2 regions of the Bacillus sp. KNSH39 genome follow, and region 1 is predicted to be linked to the other one. Evidence: a T-box and tRNA genes for the amino acid it is inferred to sense, from the RefSeq annotation. Region 1 holds a T-box; the other holds one or more tRNA genes.

Region 1 (14,537 bases):
CATACTTCATCAGCTGTATGCGGTAAGATTGGTGTTACAAGTTTCGTTAACGCAACAAGAACATCATATAATACAGTTTGAATCGCACGACGATCTTCGTGGTTTGCACCTTCAATATATAAAATGTCTTTTGCAAAGTCTAAATAGAATGAACTTAAATCAATTGTACAGAAGTTATGAATTGCATGATACACAGCAGCGAAGTCGTATGTCTCATATGCTTCTTTAACTTTTGTAATTAAGTCATTTAATTTCACTAACATGTAACGATCTACTTCACGAAGTTCAGCTACAGCTACTGCATTTTCACTTGGCTTAAAGTCGTCTAAGTTTCCTAATAAGAAACGGAATGTGTTACGGATTTTACGATACACTTCTGCTACTTGTTTTAAAATATCATCTGAAATACGTACGTCAGATTGATAGTCAACAGAAGATACCCATAAGCGTAAAATGTCTCCGCCTAATTGATCCATAATTTTCTTCGGTACGACAATGTTTCCAATCGACTTACTCATCTTACGTCCTTCACCATCTAGTACGAAACCGTGACTTAGTACGCCTTTATATGGAGCTTTACCTGTTACAGCAACTGCTGTTGATAATGAAGAGTTAAACCAACCACGATACTGGTCAGATCCTTCTAAATATAAATCAGCTGGACGCTGTAAATCTTCGCGCTCTTCTAATACCGCTTGGTGAGAAGAACCTGAATCGAACCATACATCCATGATGTCTGTTTCTTTACGGAATTCGCCATTTGGGCTACCTGGATGTGTAAATCCTTCTGGTAATAGATCTTTCGCTTCACGCTCGAACCATACGTTAGAACCGTGTTCACGGAATAAATCTGCTACATGGTTAATTGTTTCATCCGTAATAATTGGATCACCATTCTCAGCATAGAATACCGGAATTGGCACACCCCATGCACGCTGACGAGAAATACACCAGTCACCACGGTCACGAACCATATTATGAAGACGAGTTTCTCCCCATGCTGGTACCCATTTTGTTTCTGCTACAGCTTCTATTAATTCTTTACGGAATGCTTCAATAGATGCAAACCACTGTGCTGTCGCACGGAAAATAATTGGTTTTTTCGTTCTCCAATCATGTGGGTATGAATGTGTAATGAATGTTAGTTTCAGTAACGCGCCTACTTCTTCTAATTTTTCTGTAATTGGTTTATTAGCTTTATCATAGAATAAGCCTTCAAATCCAGGTGCCTCATTTGTTAATACACCTTTATCATCGACTGGGCAAAGTACTTCTAATCCATACTTTTTACCAACAACGAAGTCATCTTCCCCGTGTCCTGGTGCTGTATGAACACAACCTGTACCTGCATCTGTTGTTACGTGGTCTCCTAGCATAACTAATGAATCACGATCGTAGAATGGATGTTTTGCAACTGTGTACTCAAGTTCGCTACCTTTTACTGTTTTCACAACTTCAGCATTTTCCCACTCTAACGTTTTTGCAACTGTCTCAAACAGCTCAGAAGCAATGATATATTTCTCATCGTTTACTTTTACAATGCTATATTCAAGCTCTGGGTGAACAGAAATACCTAAGTTTGCAGGTAATGTCCAAGGTGTCGTTGTCCAAATGATGTACTTTTCATCACCTTCTAATACGTTCTTTCCATCTTTTACAGGGAATGCTACGTAAATAGATGCTGATTTTTTATCTTGATATTCAATTTCAGCTTCCGCTAAAGCAGATTCACTCGTTGGAGACCAGTAAACTGGTTTTTGACCTTTATAGATATAACCTTTTTTCGCCATGTCACCAAACACTTTGATTTGTTGTGCTTCATAAGCTGGCTCTAAAGTAATATATGGATTATCCCAATCTGCACGTACACCTAGACGCTTAAATTGTTCACGTTGACGTTCTACTTGTTCATATGCATACTCTGCACATAACTTACGGAACTCAGCAACTGTCATTTCTTTACGTTTTACACCTTTATTTGTTAAAGCTTGTTCAATTGGTAAACCGTGCGTATCCCATCCTGGAACATATGGCGCACTAAAACCAGTCATTGATTTATAACGAACAATAAAGTCTTTTAATACTTTATTTAATGCATGTCCCATATGAATGTCACCATTCGCATATGGAGGTCCATCATGCAATACAAATAAAGGACGTCCTTTTGTATGTTCTTGTACTTTTTCGTAAATATTCATTTCAGCCCATTTTTCTTGCATTGCAGGCTCACGTTTTGGTAAATTCCCACGCATTGGGAACTCTGTTTTTGGCATCAGTAATGTATTTTTGTACTCCATGCTCAATTCCTCCTTACATGTATAAAAGAAACACTTAAAAAACGGAATAAAAAAGAGACCTTCTCATCCCAAAAAGGGACGAGAAAGTCTCCCGCGGTACCACCCTAGTAGATCATATACATATGTATAGAATCCTCTTTATATTCTTAACGCGAATACACGCCTACGCTTACTCTATTTGTTCAGCGCGGAACTCCAGGGTGATATTCCCACTATCTCCTTATCCTGAGCTTACACCATCCTCAGTTCGCTATATAAGGTTTGAAAAGGTACTTATCCCTATCTTCGTTTTTCTTAATAAATATGTTGTTTAAAATTATATGTAATAATGAGAAAAACGTCAAGCTTACACTGTTTCTTCTTTTTTCAACAGTTCATCTACTTCGTCTTCTAATTCAATTAGTTTATCCCAATCATCGTTGTTTAACATCTCAAGCTGTGTTTCTAATAACATACGGAAACGAGTTCGGAATACTTTCGCTTGTTTCTTTAGCTCTTCAATATCAAAAGCAACTTTTCTTGATTTTACTAATGCTTCGTTAATAATACGATCAGCATTCTTTTCAGCTTCACGCACAATTAATTTCGCTTCTTTTTGCGCATTACGTTTTACTTCTTCCGCTGCTTCTTGTGCAACGACGATAGATTTGTTTAACGTATCTTCAATATTAGAGAAATGATCTAACTTCCCTTCTAACTGCGCAACTTTTTCTTCTAAAGCTTTTTTCTCACGAATGACCAATTCATAATCTTTGATAATTTGATCAAGAAACTCATTTACTTGATCTTCATCATAGCCACGGAATCCGCGACCAAATTCTTTGTTATGAATATCTAATGGTGTTAACGGCACAACGCCACCTCCAAGTAGTTATCTAAATTTCCTCTTTCAATTATATCTTTTCTTCGACAAAATAGGAGGATTTCCTTCTAAAAAACCAATCATTTTAGTATACCATACAAAATTCTCCATTTGTCGCGTTTTGTTCTACCTTCTACAGAAAATAATTTACTTCGGCCATATCCTCTAACAGAAAAAACATCTCCTGGATAGCATTCATAAGAAGTTTGCTCCACTGTTTTCCAATTGACTTTTACTAAACCATTTTTTATGAAAGGTTGTACTTTCTGTCTAGATAAATGTAACATTTCAGCTAACATAACATCTAAACGAAGTGAAGAAACCGTTCCAGATTTCTCTCCCCACGTTTCATCTATCTGTAGAATTTGTTCTCCTTGCACTGACGCTAAAGAGACTTTTACTTTCCCTATTGATTGTAAGTTCATCTCAATATACGATACAATTTCTTTCGCAACTACAATTTGGGCACGATTTTCTTGCAGCAAAATATCACCACATTTTTCTCTCGTTAAACCAAGAGACATAAATGTACCTAATATTTGCCTATGTTCTAGCGTATAAAACTTGGAAGGATAGTCAATTTCTAATACTTCTACTTGAAATTCTTCTTCATTTAATTCTAGATAGTCTGGATAAATAAGTGCTCTTTTACGCTCTGCATTAGGCGTTGCACCACCAAATTGTACAGCAACATCACCTTGTCCTATTACCATAGAAACAATTTGTTGTTGCCTAGGATCAAGAAAATCCGTTAACTTCACTTGATGGTACTCCGCCGCTCGCTTCCACTCTAGCACTTTATCCACAAAGACCTCCTCATCAGGCCTAAAATGTTCGTAGATGCTCATGTATTTACCTTCTTACTATAAGAAATAGCTTAATAAACTGAACAAACCAGTTTTAGCAAGTTTCAACGCAAAGATCGCAACGATTGGAGAAATATCAATCATTCCAAGCGGCGGAATAAAGCGGCGGAATGGTTCTAAATACGGTTCACAAATACGTGCCAGGAACTCTCCAAAAGATGATTCCTTTGCACCAGGAAACCATGATAGGAGAATGTAAATAATAAGTGCCCACGAGTAAATCTCGATAGCATAACTTAACACTATAAAAACTGTTGTCATGGCGTATTACCACCTCTTTATATTTGTTTCTTCTTCTTCACCGAATAACTCTGAAATCGCACCAACAATATCTACATTTTCAGGTGTACACATAAATGTTTTCGGCCCTATTTTTTGAATGTCCCCGCCTATAGCGTATACAGTACCACTTAAAAAGTCAACGATACGTACCGCTTGATCAGTAGACATTCTCTGCAAATTAATTACAACAGCTCGTCTACCTTTTAAGTGGTCCGCAATCCCTTGTGCTTCCGAATATGTGCGTGGTTCTAATAAAACAACTTTTGAAGATTGTTTTGCTGTTTCAATACTCACAACATTTTGCTTCGGTTGCGCTTTCGGAAACGTAACGTCTTGTTGTTCTGGTGGATCTTGCTGCTTTTTCATGTCTGTTTGCTCCTTTTCATAACCATATTGAGCTGCTTCTTTTTCTTCCGGTGTATCAAAAAAGAAGTATTTTACTTTTGACCAACTCATAATAAGATTCTCCTTCCTTTTACGCTTTTCCTACTAAAATCGTTCCCAAACGAATATATGTAGCCCCTTCTTCAATTGCAATTGTGTAATCGTTGGACATTCCCATTGATAATTCTTTACATGGCGCATGTAATAACTCTAGCTCCTGCACCTCTGTTTGCAGCATACGTAATTCCTTAAAACAGCGTCTGATTTCTTCCTCTTCTTCTGTAAATGGAGCCATCGTCATTAGTCCAACCACTTCAATTTTATCGAATTCTTGCAAACTTTGAATAAAAGAAACAACCTCTTCTATTGCCAATCCTTGCTTCGATTCTTCAGATGAGGTTTTCACTTGAATAAAGCATTTCACTTTCTTATCAGCACGTTTCTGAATTTCTTTCGCCAGCGAAAGACGATCTAACGAATGTAAATAATCAATTTCATTAATAATTTCTTTTACTTTTCTCGTTTGTAATGAGCCAATAAAGTGCCAATTAACTTTTGAACCGAAATGCTCGTATTTCTGTAAGAAACCTTCATTTCTATTTTCACCTAAATCGATAATTCCAGCTTCAATTACTTCGTTTGTTTTTTCAATCCCTACAGTTTTTGTAACTGCAACAAGTTTAATATCTTGCAACGAACGTCCAGCTCGAGCGCAAGATTCTTTAATAGCTTCATTTACAATTACTAAATTTTCTTGTACTGTCACTTGCTTCCTTCCTCCTTAAAACCTATGAAACTCAACATTCTTCCTGTTTTACCTTGATCACGACGATGAGAGAAAAATAGTTGCTCTTCACAGCTTGTACAAAGAGATGACATTACAATATGCTCTTCTTTTATGCCTGCTTGTACACATAATATACGATTAATTTCTTTTAAATTAATTGCGTACTGCCCGTCAGAAATTTTTTGATGAGGAACAGCACCGCTAACTACTTCCTGTGCTGCTGTTAATACACGATCATCCACAACATAACAACAAGATCCGATCGACGGCCCAATTGCAACATGAATTTCATCACTTGAAATACCTTCTGCATTCCACTTTTGAATCATTTCCTTTGCAATCTCTTGTACAGTGCCTTTCCATCCAGCATGCGCAAGTCCTATCATACCATGTGATGGTGCATAAAAATAGAGCGGAACACAATCCGCGTAACAAGACGTTAACAGAACATCTTCATTACTCGTATAAATGCCATCTGTTTTTGAAATGCCGTCCTCATATGAATAGACACCACTTCCCTTTTCCTGTTGCCCTACTTTTTCAACATGATGAGCATGAACTTGTTCAGAGCAAATCCAGTTTTCTAATGGTTTTTGTAACTTATTTGCTAAAATGCGTCTGTTTTCATGAACGTTCTCCACGATATCATTCACATGTAATCCTAAATTCATCGCATGAAAGGAGCCCGTACTTATCCCACCATCTTTTGTCGTAAATCCAGCAGTAATGTTTCCAAGTTCTTTCCACGCTTGTAAATACAGTATACCGTCCACATATTTAAATGGTTCTCTCATAATAAAGCGGCTCCTTTTAATTAAAATAACAGAAAAAAGCATGGTACTTCCTGTCTATTTTACCATACTTTTATTTTTTCATAATCCTAACAGAAAAAAAAGAGGAATTTGTAATATTCTTTATGAAATTGTCGGTGTTTGTATTGATTCTGTTACAGAATTAACAGGATTTACTCTTACAAGTATGACATCTTCCCCAATTTTCACAATTTCCTTCCAAGGAATTACAATCTCAACATCTTTTCCAAAAATACCTAGCATACGTGTCTGTTTGGAAATAATAACAGAACAAATTTTCCCTGTGTTCATATCAATTTCAATATCTCCAATATTCCCAATCCTTTTTCCATCTGAAATATTTATAACATCCTTCATCTGTAACTCTGAAATTCGTATCACCATTTTTATCCTCTCCCTTATATGACAAATTGGAAACTGTTTCTCATATTTACAGGAAGCCACCTATACGAAACACCATGCTAGTTTCATTATATGAACACTAATCCCCTACTATGAGCACAAACCATATTACATATAAAAAGGTCTCACCATAATTGGTGAGACCTTATCCTTGAATCGTTTTATTCATTTGTTTAATGGCTGACTTCTCTAAACGTGATACTTGCGCTTGGGAAATCCCAATTTCTTCTGCAACTTCCATCTGTGTCTTTCCTTGGAAGAAACGTTTTCTAATAATCATTTTCTCTCTATCATTTAAACGCTTCATTCCTTCTTTCAATGCTAATTCTTCAACCCACTGCTCGTCCTTTTGTTTTTCATCACTTAACTGATCCATAACAAAGATAGGATCTCCCCCATCATTATAAATCGGTTCAAATAATGAAACTGGATCTTGAATCGCATCTAAAGCAAATACTATCTCTTCATGAGTTACTTCTAGCACTTTTGCAATATCCATTGCTGTTGGTTCTTTTGAATTTTCTGCAATCAATTTTTCTCTTACTTGCAAAGCTTTATACGCAATATCTCGCAATGAGCGCGATACGCGAATCGGATTATTATCACGCAAATATCTGCGTATTTCCCCAATAATCATCGGCACAGCATACGTTGAAAATTTTACATTTTGGCCTAAATCAAAATTATCAATTGATTTCATAAGTCCGATGCAACCAACTTGAAATAAATCGTCAACATATTCTCCTCTGTTATTAAATCTTTGGATGACGCTCAGTACAAGACGTAAGTTTCCATTCACTAATTTTTCTCTTGCGCTTATCTCTCCACTTTGCATTTCACGAAATAATTTACGCATCTCTTCATTTTTTAATACTGGAAGTTTAGCTGTATCAACACCGCAAATTTCTACTTTGTTTCTCGTCAAAGTGTTCCCTCCTATCGGGAGTTGCTGTACAGTGTAAAGTATTTCCTTTGAAGGGGATTTTATGCATGTGGTTTTTTCACGATTTATTATTTAAATTATCTTTCCTAATACAACTAAATAGAATAAGACCAGCCTACATAACGGCTGGTCTTATTCTTTACACCATTTTATTAAATTCTTTTCGTAATCTTTTTATAATTCTTTTTTCTAAACGCGAAATGTATGACTGTGAAATCCCAAGCATATCAGCCACATCTTTTTGCGTCTTTTCCTCTCCTCCAGCAAGCCCAAACCGAAGTTCCATAATTTGTTTTTCACGATCATTTAATTGGTGTAATGCTTTCATTAAAAGGTGACGATCTACAGTAGCTTCTAAATCTTTTGTAATAATATCATCATCTGTACCTAACACGTCAGACAATAACAGTTCATTCCCATCCCAATCAATGTTTAGTGGTTCATCAAAAGAAACTTCCGAACGATTTTTGTTATTTCGACGTAAATGCATTAAAATTTCATTTTCTATACAACGCGATGCATATGTTGCTAATTTTATTTTCTTTTCTGGATTAAATGTATTTACCGCTTTAATAAGGCCGATTGTTCCTATACTAATCAAATCTTCAATATTTATCCCTGTATTTTCAAACTTTCTTGCTATATATACAACGAGCCTTAAGTTACGTTCAATAAGTAATGACCTTGCTGCCTGATCTCCTTTTGGCAATTTATTCAAAAGAACTTCCTCTTCTTCTTTTGTTAACGGTGGTGGCAACGCTTCACTTCCACCAATATAATAAATTTCATCGGTCTTAATTCCTAATTTCAGCAATACTTTATACCAAAGGTATACTAAATAAAATTTTAATTTCATCATATTATCCCGCCTCTCATTTATTAAGCGATCACCATTTTTTGCGAAATCAACATTTTTGGATGCACAATACATTGATACTCCCCATTAGTAGACAGCTGTTGTGTATTTAATCCAATTAATACTTTGTTTACAACAATAGAACTACCTTCATGGTCAACTTGCACACTGTCAGGCTTAATTGCCCACAAAAATTGACTCTCTACTCCTACTGCACGGAAAGGAATTAAGCGTAATTTGGTCGCCCAACCAGAATCATTTTCTGGTATTTGAGGAATTTCTGTTTTGGAATAAATTTGTTCTGTTAACCAAGATGGTAAGCAATGTTCTAATGATGAAACATGCATAATCATAACAGGTGTTTTTGTTAATGGGTCATAAAGTTGGTTCCCACTGTCAATAAGACCTGCGAGTTCTAGTTCTTCTTCGGCTAATTGAATTTTTACTTTCACAATTTGATCATAGTGTATTTTCGTGACCTCTACGCTTTCAATACGCTTTTTAGAAAAATAATAAATTACTGGAAAACCAAAAATAACAAATAACCAACTAATTGGATCACCGTAAGAAATTGACTGAGATTGAACCAATCCATTTACCATTTCATTCGTTTGCAAAAAGAAATGAGTTCCAATTAATCCTCCGCCAACCATAAAGGTTACAAAGTAAAAAGTAAAAACAGTTTGTGCATAATTTCTAAATGTCGTAAACCCAAATGCTGTATACACAATAAGTAACGAGTACAGTAGTTTCATAATTGGATGTGTCATCATAGAAGCAAAAGGAGTAAAGGCAAAAATAACAATGGTTGAACCTATAAATGCCCCTAACACAAGCCTCCATCTTTTGATTTTCTTTTTTAACACGGTAGCTGTTAATAAAAGCAAAAGAAAATCAATGCAGGCGTTTAACAACCAAACAACGTCGGCGTAAACAACCAAACAATTCACCTCTTTTTTCAAGTTGAGACTAGTATAATGCATATCCAATAGGAAAGTGTGTCAATTTGCGGAGGTGTTTTTTTGTTATTTTGTGATTTCTAGACATAATCTGTCGGTAAAAAATAAAAGTACAAATTCATAGAATGATATACTCTTATTTTCACAAACAAAATATATTGAAATATACGAAATAAAAAAAGACCTGCTTAGCAGGTCTTTTCCATAAAAAATAAAAAGGAGCATGAAAGCTCCTTTTTTTATCGTCTACGACGGTTACGTAAAAATGCTGGAATATCGATATCATCTGAATCTGAATGACGCTCATGTACAACTGGCTCTTCACGCTTCATTTCACGTTTTACTTCACGCTGTTTTGAAGGTTGAGCTACTGGTTGTTGCTGTTGTTGCGTGTGGTTCGCATTCGGACGAATAATTGGTTTTGGTGGTTGAGTTGCAATGCTATCATCAAAACCAGTTGCAATTACAGTTACAACGATATCATCTTTTAATCCTTCGTTAATAACAGAACCGAAGATCATATTTACTTCTGGATCTGAAGCTGAAGCTACGATGTCTGCCGCTTCTTGTACTTCATATAAGCTTAAGTTAGCGCCACCCGTAATGTTCATGATAACACCTTGAGCTCCATCAATAGATGTTTCTAGTAATGGGCTAGAAATTGCTTTTTTCGCAGCTTCTGCAGCACGATTTTCCCCATTACCAGAACCAATACCCATTAAAGCAGAACCTCTATTAGACATAATTGTCTTTACGTCTGCAAAGTCTAAGTTAATTAAACCTGGCGTTGCAATTAAATCCGAAATACCTTGAACACCTTGACGTAATACGTTATCAGCTTCACGGAATGCTTCTAACATTGGCGTATTTTTATCAACAATCTCTAATAAGCGATCGTTTGGAATTACAATAAGAGTATCTACATTTTCTTTAAATGCTGCAATACCAGATGCTGCTTGCGTCGCACGCTTACGTCCTTCAAAAGTAAATGGACGTGTTACAACACCTACTGTTAAAGCACCTAATTCTTTTGCAACTTGAGCAACAACTGGAGCTGCACCAGTTCCAGTTCCACCGCCCATACCGGCAGTTACGAAGACCATATCCGCACCACGAAGTGCTTCTTGGATCTGTTCTTTACTTTCTTCTGCAGCTTTTTTCCCTACTTCAGGGTTTGCGCCTGCACCAAGTCCACGCGTTAATTTTCCACCAATTTGCATTTTTGTTTCAGCTTTTGATAGATTTAATGCTTGTGCATCAGTGTTCACAGCGATAAAGTCTACACCTTGTACACCGTGTTCAATCATACGGTTTACAGCATTGTTTCCGCCACCGCCGACACCGATAACTTTTATATTCGCTAATTGATCTTGAGTAGTATCAAACTCTAACATGTCGAAATCCCCCTAGAACCTCATTTTTCGTGTCCAATTTTAATCCCATAAATAACGGAATACACGTTTTACTTTTGACATCATGCGGTCATCATTTTGATTATTATTGTTTTGATTACGAGTTTTTTGTTTCGTGGGTTGCTGTTGTACCGGCGTTGGTGCTGGTGCTGGTACTGGTTCAAAATGCTCTTGCTTTTCCTGCACATTTTTCCCACGTAATTTAGCTTTTTGATAAGAATGTTTAATTAATCCAACTCCACTTGTATATTGGGGCTCACGCACACCAATATAATCAGGAGTTGCTACACGAACATTTTCATGTAAAATATCATATGCAAGATCAAGAACACCTGGCATAGAAGCAATTCCGCCAGTTAGTACATAACCAGAAGCCACTTGCTTTACTCCTAACTTACGCACTTCATCTTGAACAAACATTAAAATTTCCTCTACACGAGCCTCTATTATATCCGATAATTCCAACTGAGAATATTGTTCTGTTTGATCACTTCCCATAATAGGAACCGTAAACATCTCTTCTTCAGATGCTGTATCATAAAAAGCATGTCCATATTTCAACTTAATTTGATCTGCATTTTCTGTTGAAGTTTTCAACCCAATCGCAATATCTTTCGTTATATGGTCTCCACCTAATGGTAATACGCTTGTCGCTTGTAACTCTCCATCTTTAAAAATAGATAAAGTTGTAGATCCTCCCCCCATATCAACAAGGGCTACTCCTCTATTTTTTTCATCTGAAGATATTGCAACTGTTGCAGCCGCTAAAGGTTGAAGACAAATATCAACAATTTCAAGACCTGCTTTTTCTACACAACGAAGTAGGTTATGTAGTAAAGTTCTCGAGCCTGTAATAAGTGTACCTTCCATTTCTAATCTTACACCGATCATCCCGCGTGGATCGTTAATCTCGTCAAGACCGTCTACGATGAACTGTCGAGGTACCACATCAATAAACTCACGTTCTGGAGCAATTGACACAACTTGTGCTGCATCTAGAACGCGTAAGACATCTTCATTCCCGATTTCACGATCTTCATTTGAAACAGCGACTACTCCGTGACAAGGAAGTAGCTGTACCTGGTTTGCATTGACACCTACTACAACTTGCTCAATGTGGATCCCCACCATGCGCTCAGCTTGTTCAATTGCTTTTTTAATTGATCGAACAGTCTCGTCTATATCAACTATCGATCCCTTCTTTAAACCATTTGATTTTACATTTCCAACACCAATAATGTTTAAGCTGTCATTAACCATTTCACCAATGATGACTTTAACATTGGATGTACCGATGTCAAGACTAACATATATTTCATTGCTGTTCATTCTTTGGCACCTCCTTCTTTATTTATACCATACAACTCAATATATGGAACAACAATCGCAACTTTACTATTTATAAGAAAAATATTCAACGTCTTTATACGTTTCCCTTTTTTAACCCTATATTTTTCTTATTTTTATTTAGCATTCAATTAAGAATATCGCAGTAAACTATGAATAACTGCTTATCTTGAAATAATTCTATTTCGAGTGTAAAGTTTACCGCCAAGTATAAGTCTACACTAAGATGTACTCATAGAAAAGTGAAACTTGTACCAATACTAGTATGAATCTAAGAATTTTTACATATTTTTCATCAAATGAACCATTCTTCTAAATTCGTATACACATAATAGAACATTCGTTTCGTTTTTTCTGCTATAAGTAACGAAAACTACCATTCTATTCTTTTTTTCTTCCGCACCTAATTCTTTCGTATATGCACCTACTTCTAAGTCAATTAATACCTTCTTACCTGGCTCAATTGTTTTTAAAATAAGCGGATAGGCTTCCATACGTTTTGCGAAATTTTGAATTGTAGTGCTCACTTCATAACCTTCATTCATATATAAAGTAAGATGATCTTCATTCGCATTCGTTGGTGAATAGCGAATCTCCGAAATAGATTTTAAAATAGCTGGTGTTAATTTTTCTAGTTCAGCGATTAACTCCTTCATTTTCTCTTCTTTAAAAGGTTCGAAAATCGGTGCTGCAACAGGAAGTTTTCCATTAGGTAGTACATCAAGCGTTTTTCCATTCTCTAATAACGGTTGTAATTTTCCCTCTTTATTTATATAACCAATCGTTAAATATTCTTCGATATGAATATCAATATTGTTTGGAAAACGTTTTTTTACATTTACTGCTTTAATTTCTTTTCGCTTCGTTAAGTTTTCTTCAGCTTTATGTGCTGTCACTCGGAAATAACTTGTATCATATGTCACGCCTGAATCCTTCATTACTTGTTCATCCGTCATATAGTGATTTCCAAACACACTAATCTTTTTTATATTACTAAGCGGAGACCGAAAATAAATTAAAAAGAGCACTAATAAAAATAAAATTGATATGTATAAAATCAATCGATGATTAACATTTTTTTTGTTTTTTTTCTTTTGATTTTTCAATTTTGGTACACGATCTTGTAGTTTAATCACTTTACTATTATTCATGTACGATCCCCCTATGTAACATAAAGAACGGCATGTTCCTCATGCCGTTCTTATCTTCTTATTATAACATAAATGATAATGAGCGGAACGAATAACCGTTATCTTCCAATGATTTCTACTTCTGTGTGCATATCTACATCAAATTTATCCTTAATTGTATGTTTTATTAATTCAATTAAAGACAATACATCTTGCGCTGAAGCTCCCCCAGTATTAACAATAAAATTGCCATGCATTTCAGAAATTTGAGCTCCACCAATCCTATAGCCACGAAGCCCTGCTTTTTCTACTAAATCTCCTGCAAAATGTGGGATTGGATTCCGAAATACACTTCCTGCACACGGGTGATTCCATGGTTGCGTTTCACGGCGGTAATCTTTATTATTTTGCATGCTACGTACAATTTCTTCACGTTTCCCCGCCTGTAATTGAAACACCGCCTCTAAAACAATACCAGGACGTTTCGTTTGCAATACAGATGCCCGATAAGAAAACTCCAGTTCTTTATTCGTTAACCAGTCAATTGCACCGTCTTCAAACAGAATGAGAGCCTTCGATAATACACTCGATATATCCGATTTATGTGCACCTGCATTCATATATACTGCACCACCGACACTTCCTGGAATACCGCTTGCAAACTCCAATCCAGCTAACCCTTGACGACTAAGTAAAGTTGACAATTTAATAAGAGGATATCCACTACCAACTCTTACCTTATGTTTTTCGACCTCTAAGTGATCTAATCCTTCTCCTAAACGAATAACAACACCTTCTATGCCTTGATCAGATACAAGAAGGTTTGAACCGCGACCAATTACAGTCCACTTCGTTTTGTATTGCTTTACTAACTGTAATGTTTTTTCAATACCGGCTACATGCTTTGGCACAATTAAAATATCCGCTGGGCCACCTATTTTCATAGTTGTATAACGTGCTAACGGCTCGTTAGCCAAAACACGGCCAACGTCTGCTTCTATAAGCTCATTTACTAATTGTTCCATAGACAATCTCCCCCATATTAAGTCTCCTTATGACAATAATATGCAGGGCGTTCACCTAACGTTATCCCTCTATTTACGGGCAGTACAGCTCCTAAATCAAAATTAGGTGATAACAAAGAAATTAGGCGAAATGAGGATACCAGTAAACATCCGATTAGTGAAAGGTAATAATC
Region 2 (5,241 bases), on a different contig from region 1:
GTTCGGTATGGGAACGGGTGTGACCTCTCTGCCATCATCACCAAACTATGAAGGCATATTCCTTCAAAACTAGATAACATTTGCTACATATTATATGGTTAAGTCCTCGATCTATTAGTATTCGTCAGCTCCACATGTCACCATGCTTCCACCTCGAACCTATCAACCTGATCATCTTTCAGGGATCTTACTAGCTTACGCTATGGGAAATCTCATCTTGAGGGGGGCTTCATGCTTAGATGCTTTCAGCACTTATCCCTTCCGCACATAGCTACCCAGCTATGCCCTTGGCAGAACAACTGGTACACCAGCGGTGCGTCCATCCCGGTCCTCTCGTACTAAGGACAGCTCCTCTCAAATTTCCTACGCCCACGACGGATAGGGACCGAACTGTCTCACGACGTTCTGAACCCAGCTCGCGTACCGCTTTAATGGGCGAACAGCCCAACCCTTGGGACCGACTACAGCCCCAGGATGCGATGAGCCGACATCGAGGTGCCAAACCTCCCCGTCGATGTGGACTCTTGGGGGAGATAAGCCTGTTATCCCCGGGGTAGCTTTTATCCGTTGAGCGATGGCCCTTCCATGCGGAACCACCGGATCACTAAGCCCGACTTTCGTCCCTGCTCGACTTGTAGGTCTCGCAGTCAAGCTCCCTTATGCCTTTGCACTCTACGAATGATTTCCAACCATTCTGAGGGAACCTTTGGGCGCCTCCGTTACACTTTAGGAGGCGACCGCCCCAGTCAAACTGCCCACCTGACACTGTCTCCCGGGTCGATAAGACCCGTAGGTTAGAATTTCAATACAGTCAGGGCGGTATCCCACCAGCGCCTCCACCGAAGCTAGCGCTCCGGTTTCAATGGCTCCCGCCTATCCTGTACAAACTGTACCAAAATTCAATATCAGGCTACAGTAAAGCTCCACGGGGTCTTTCCGTCCTGTCGCGGGTAACCTGCATCTTCACAGGTACTATAATTTCACCGAGTCTCTGGTTGAGACAGTGCCCAAATCGTTACACCTTTCGTGCGGGTCGGAACTTACCCGACAAGGAATTTCGCTACCTTAGGACCGTTATAGTTACGGCCGCCGTTTACTGGGGCTTCAGTTCAGAGCTTCGCTTACGCTAACCCCTCTCCTTAACCTTCCAGCACCGGGCAGGTGTCACCCCCTATACTTCGCCTTACGGCTTCGCAGAGAGCTGTGTTTTTGCTAAACAGTCGCTTGGGCCTATTCACTGCGGCTTTCCGTTAAGAAAGCACCCCTTCTCCCGAAGTTACGGGGTCATTTTGCCGAGTTCCTTAACCAGAGTTCTCTCGCACACCTTAGGATTCTCTCCTCGCCTACCTGTGTCGGTTTGCGGTACAGGCACCTTTTATCTCGCTAGAAGCTTTTCTTGGCAGCGGGGAATCAAAGACTTCGCTCCATAAGGAGCTTCCCCATCACAGCTCAGCCTTTACGATAAGCGGATTTGCCTACTTATCAGCCTAACTGCTTGGACGTGCACAACCAATCGCACGCTTCTTCTATCCTTCTGCGTCCCTCCATTGCTCAAACGATAAAGAGGTGGTACAGGAATATCAACCTGTTGTCCATCGCCTACGCCTGTCGGCCTCGGCTTAGGTCCTGACTAACCCTGAGCGGACGAGCCTTCCTCAGGAAACCTTAGGCATTCGGTGGACGGGATTCTCACCCGTCTTTCGCTACTCATACCGGCATTCTCACTTCTAAGCACTCCACCAGTCCTTCCGGTCTGACTTCACTGTCCTTAGAACGCTCCCCTACCACTGATACCATTGGTATCAATCCGCAGCTTCGGTGGTGTATTTAGCCCCGGTACATTTTCGGCGCAGAGTCACTCGACTAGTGAGCTATTACGCACTCTTTAAATGGTGGCTGCTTCTAAGCCAACATCCTAGTTGTCTAAGCAACTCCACATCCTTTTCCACTTAATACACACTTTGGGACCTTAGCTGGCGGTCTGGGCTGTTTCCCTTTTGACTACGGATCTTATCACTCGCAGTCTGACTCCTAAGGATAAGTCATTGGCATTCGGAGTTTGACTGAATTCGGTAATCCGATGAGGACCCCTAGTCCAATCAGTGCTCTACCTCCAAGACTCTTACACTTAAGGCTAGCCCTAAAGCTATTTCGGGGAGAACCAGCTATCTCCAGGTTCGATTGGAATTTCTCCGCTACCCACACCTCATCCCCGCACTTTTCAACGTGCGTGGGTTCGGGCCTCCATTCAGTGTTACCTGAACTTCACCCTGGACATGGGTAGATCACCTGGTTTCGGGTCTACGACCACGTACTAAACGCCCTATTCAGACTCGCTTTCGCTGCGGCTCCGCCTCTTCAGCTTAACCTCGCACGGGATCGTAACTCGCCGGTTCATTCTACAAAAGGCACGCCATCACCCGTTAACGGGCTCTGACTATTTGTAGGCACACGGTTTCAGGATCTCTTTCACTCCCCTTCCGGGGTGCTTTTCACCTTTCCCTCACGGTACTGGTTCACTATCGATCACTAGGGAGTATTTAGCCTTGGGAGATGGTCCTCCCAGATTCCGACGGAATTTCACGTGTTCCGCCGTACTCAGGATACATTCAAGAGAGAACGAAGTTTCGACTACGGGGTTGTTACCCTCTACGACGGACCTTTCCAGGTCGCTTCGTCTACCTCGTTCCTTTGTAACTCCGTATAGAATGTCCTACAACCCCAAGAGGCAAGCCTCTTGGTTTGGGCTATGTTCCGTTTCGCTCGCCGCTACTCAGGAAATCGCATTTGCTTTCTCTTCCTCCAGGTACTTAGATGTTTCAGTTCCCTGGGTCTGTCTTCCTTACCCTATGTATTCAGATAAGGATACCATACCATTACGTATGGTGGGTTTCCCCATTCGGAAATCTTCGGATCAAAGCTTACTTACAGCTCCCCGAAGCATATCGGCGTTAGTCCCGTCCTTCATCGACTCCTAGTGTCAAGGCATCCACCGTGCGCCCTTTCTAACTTAACCAAACTAAAAATTAAAAAATATGAGCTACACTGTTATCTAGTTTTCAAAGAACATACCATTTGCTATTTAAAATAGCTTTTTGGTGGAGCCTAGCGGGATCGAACCGCTGACCTCCTGCGTGCAAGGCAGGCGCTCTCCCAGCTGAGCTAAGGCCCCAAAATGTATGGTGGGCCTAAATGGACTCGAACCATCGACCTCACGCTTATCAGGCGTGCGCTCTAACCAGCTGAGCTATAGGCCCATACAAATTGCAGGATTTATTTATATCATATCCTCATTTAAGAGTCAATACTGAATTGAACTCTCAAAACTAAACGAAAACGAAACACGGAAACTTATATTGATAAGCAGCGCTTATCAATTCTCCATAGAAAGGAGGTGATCCAGCCGCACCTTCCGATACGGCTACCTTGTTACGACTTCACCCCAATCATCTGTCCCACCTTAGGCGGCTGGCTCCAAAAAGGTTACCCCACCGACTTCGGGTGTTACAAACTCTCGTGGTGTGACGGGCGGTGTGTACAAGGCCCGGGAACGTATTCACCGCGGCATGCTGATCCGCGATTACTAGCGATTCCAGCTTCATGTAGGCGAGTTGCAGCCTACAATCCGAACTGAGAACGGTTTTATGAGATTAGCTCCACCTCGCGGTCTTGCAGCTCTTTGTACCGTCCATTGTAGCACGTGTGTAGCCCAGGTCATAAGGGGCATGATGATTTGACGTCATCCCCACCTTCCTCCGGTTTGTCACCGGCAGTCACCTTAGAGTGCCCAACTTAATGATGGCAACTAAGATCAAGGGTTGCGCTCGTTGCGGGACTTAACCCAACATCTCACGACACGAGCTGACGACAACCATGCACCACCTGTCACTCTGCTCCCGAAGGAGAAGCCCTATCTCTAGGGTTTTCAGAGGATGTCAAGACCTGGTAAGGTTCTTCGCGTTGCTTCGAATTAAACCACATGCTCCACCGCTTGTGCGGGCCCCCGTCAATTCCTTTGAGTTTCAGCCTTGCGGCCGTACTCCCCAGGCGGAGTGCTTAATGCGTTAACTTCAGCACTAAAGGGCGGAAACCCTCTAACACTTAGCACTCATCGTTTACGGCGTGGACTACCAGGGTATCTAATCCTGTTTGCTCCCCACGCTTTCGCGCCTCAGTGTCAGTTACAGACCAGAAAGTCGCCTTCGCCACTGGTGTTCCTCCATATCTCTACGCATTTCACCGCTACACATGGAATTCCACTTTCCTCTTCTGCACTCAAGTCTCCCAGTTTCCAATGACCCTCCACGGTTGAGCCGTGGGCTTTCACATCAGACTTAAGAAACCACCTGCGCGCGCTTTACGCCCAATAATTCCGGATAACGCTTGCCACCTACGTATTACCGCGGCTGCTGGCACGTAGTTAGCCGTGGCTTTCTGGTTAGGTACCGTCAAGGTGCCAGCTTATTCAACTAGCACTTGTTCTTCCCTAACAACAGAGTTTTACGACCCGAAAGCCTTCATCACTCACGCGGCGTTGCTCCGTCAGACTTTCGTCCATTGCGGAAGATTCCCTACTGCTGCCTCCCGTAGGAGTCTGGGCCGTGTCTCAGTCCCAGTGTGGCCGATCACCCTCTCAGGTCGGCTACGCATCGTTGCCTTGGTGAGCCGTTACCTCACCAACTAGCTAATGCGACGCGGGTCCATCCATAAGTGACAGCCGAAGCCGCCTTTCAATTTCGAACCATGCGGTTCAAAATGTTATCCGGTATTAGCCCCGGTTTCCCGGAGTTATCCCAGTCTTATGGGCAGGTTACCCACGTGTTACTCACCCGTCCGCCGCTAACTTCATAAGAGCAAGCTCTTAATCCATTCGCTCGACTTGCATGTATTAGGCACGCCGCCAGCGTTCATCCTGAGCCAGGATCAAACTCTCCAATAAAGTTAGTTTGTCTAGCATCTAAAATAAAAATTGACGTTTCACGTTGTTTGTTTCGTTCAGTTTTCAAAGAACTAATGGTGGAGCCTAGCGGGATCGAACCGCTGACCTCCTGCGTGCAAGGCAGGCGCTCTCCCAGCTGAGCTAAGGCCCCAAACAAGTATCGGGAAGACAGGATTTGAACCTGCGACCCCCTGGTCCCAAACCAGGTGCTCTACCAAGCTGAGCCACTTCCCGAAAGAAAACGCGCCCGAGAGGAGTCGAACCCCTAACCTCTTGATCCGTAGTCAAACGCTCTATCCAAT

Evidence for each region. A T-box is a leader RNA that pairs with one kind of tRNA and senses whether it is charged. The one in region 1 lies ahead of ileS2 (isoleucine--tRNA ligase), so its partner is inferred to be a tRNA-Ile.
Region 2: it has a tRNA-Ile gene. The T-box ahead of ileS2 (isoleucine--tRNA ligase) is inferred to sense a tRNA for this amino acid. The anticodon was not compared.

Annotation. Positions count from the first base shown of each region.
Region 1 covers NZ_JBQXYO010000001.1:2,326,675-2,341,211, forward strand. Annotated here, with positions in the region: gene ileS2 (isoleucine--tRNA ligase) at 1-2,297, opposite strand, end outside; T-box leader at 2,369-2,592, opposite strand; gene divIVA (septum site-determining protein DivIVA) at 2,644-3,150, opposite strand; gene ACUL40_RS11670 (YlmH family RNA-binding protein) at 3,240-4,007, opposite strand; gene ACUL40_RS11675 (YggT family protein) at 4,023-4,286, opposite strand; gene ACUL40_RS11680 (cell division protein SepF) at 4,293-4,763, opposite strand; gene ACUL40_RS11685 (YggS family pyridoxal phosphate-dependent enzyme) at 4,783-5,457, opposite strand; gene pgeF (peptidoglycan editing factor PgeF) at 5,454-6,272, opposite strand; gene ACUL40_RS11695 (YlmC/YmxH family sporulation protein) at 6,393-6,674, opposite strand; gene sigG (RNA polymerase sporulation sigma factor SigG) at 6,838-7,617, opposite strand; gene sigE (RNA polymerase sporulation sigma factor SigE) at 7,775-8,494, opposite strand; gene spoIIGA (sigma-E processing peptidase SpoIIGA) at 8,515-9,432, opposite strand; gene ftsZ (cell division protein FtsZ) at 9,690-10,844, opposite strand; gene ftsA (cell division protein FtsA) at 10,884-12,191, opposite strand; partial or broken gene divIB (cell division protein DivIB) at 12,596-13,360, opposite strand; gene murB (UDP-N-acetylmuramate dehydrogenase) at 13,459-14,364, opposite strand.
Region 2 covers NZ_JBQXYO010000002.1:72-5,312, forward strand. Annotated here, with positions in the region: rRNA gene rrf (5S ribosomal RNA) at 1-45, opposite strand, end outside; rRNA gene ACUL40_RS27925 (23S ribosomal RNA) at 95-3,016, opposite strand; tRNA gene ACUL40_RS27930 (tRNA-Ala) at 3,097-3,172, opposite strand; tRNA gene ACUL40_RS27935 (tRNA-Ile) at 3,181-3,257, opposite strand; rRNA gene ACUL40_RS27940 (16S ribosomal RNA) at 3,388-4,939, opposite strand; tRNA gene ACUL40_RS27945 (tRNA-Ala) at 5,015-5,090, opposite strand; tRNA gene ACUL40_RS27950 (tRNA-Pro) at 5,100-5,173, opposite strand; tRNA gene ACUL40_RS27955 (tRNA-Arg) at 5,182-5,241, opposite strand, start outside.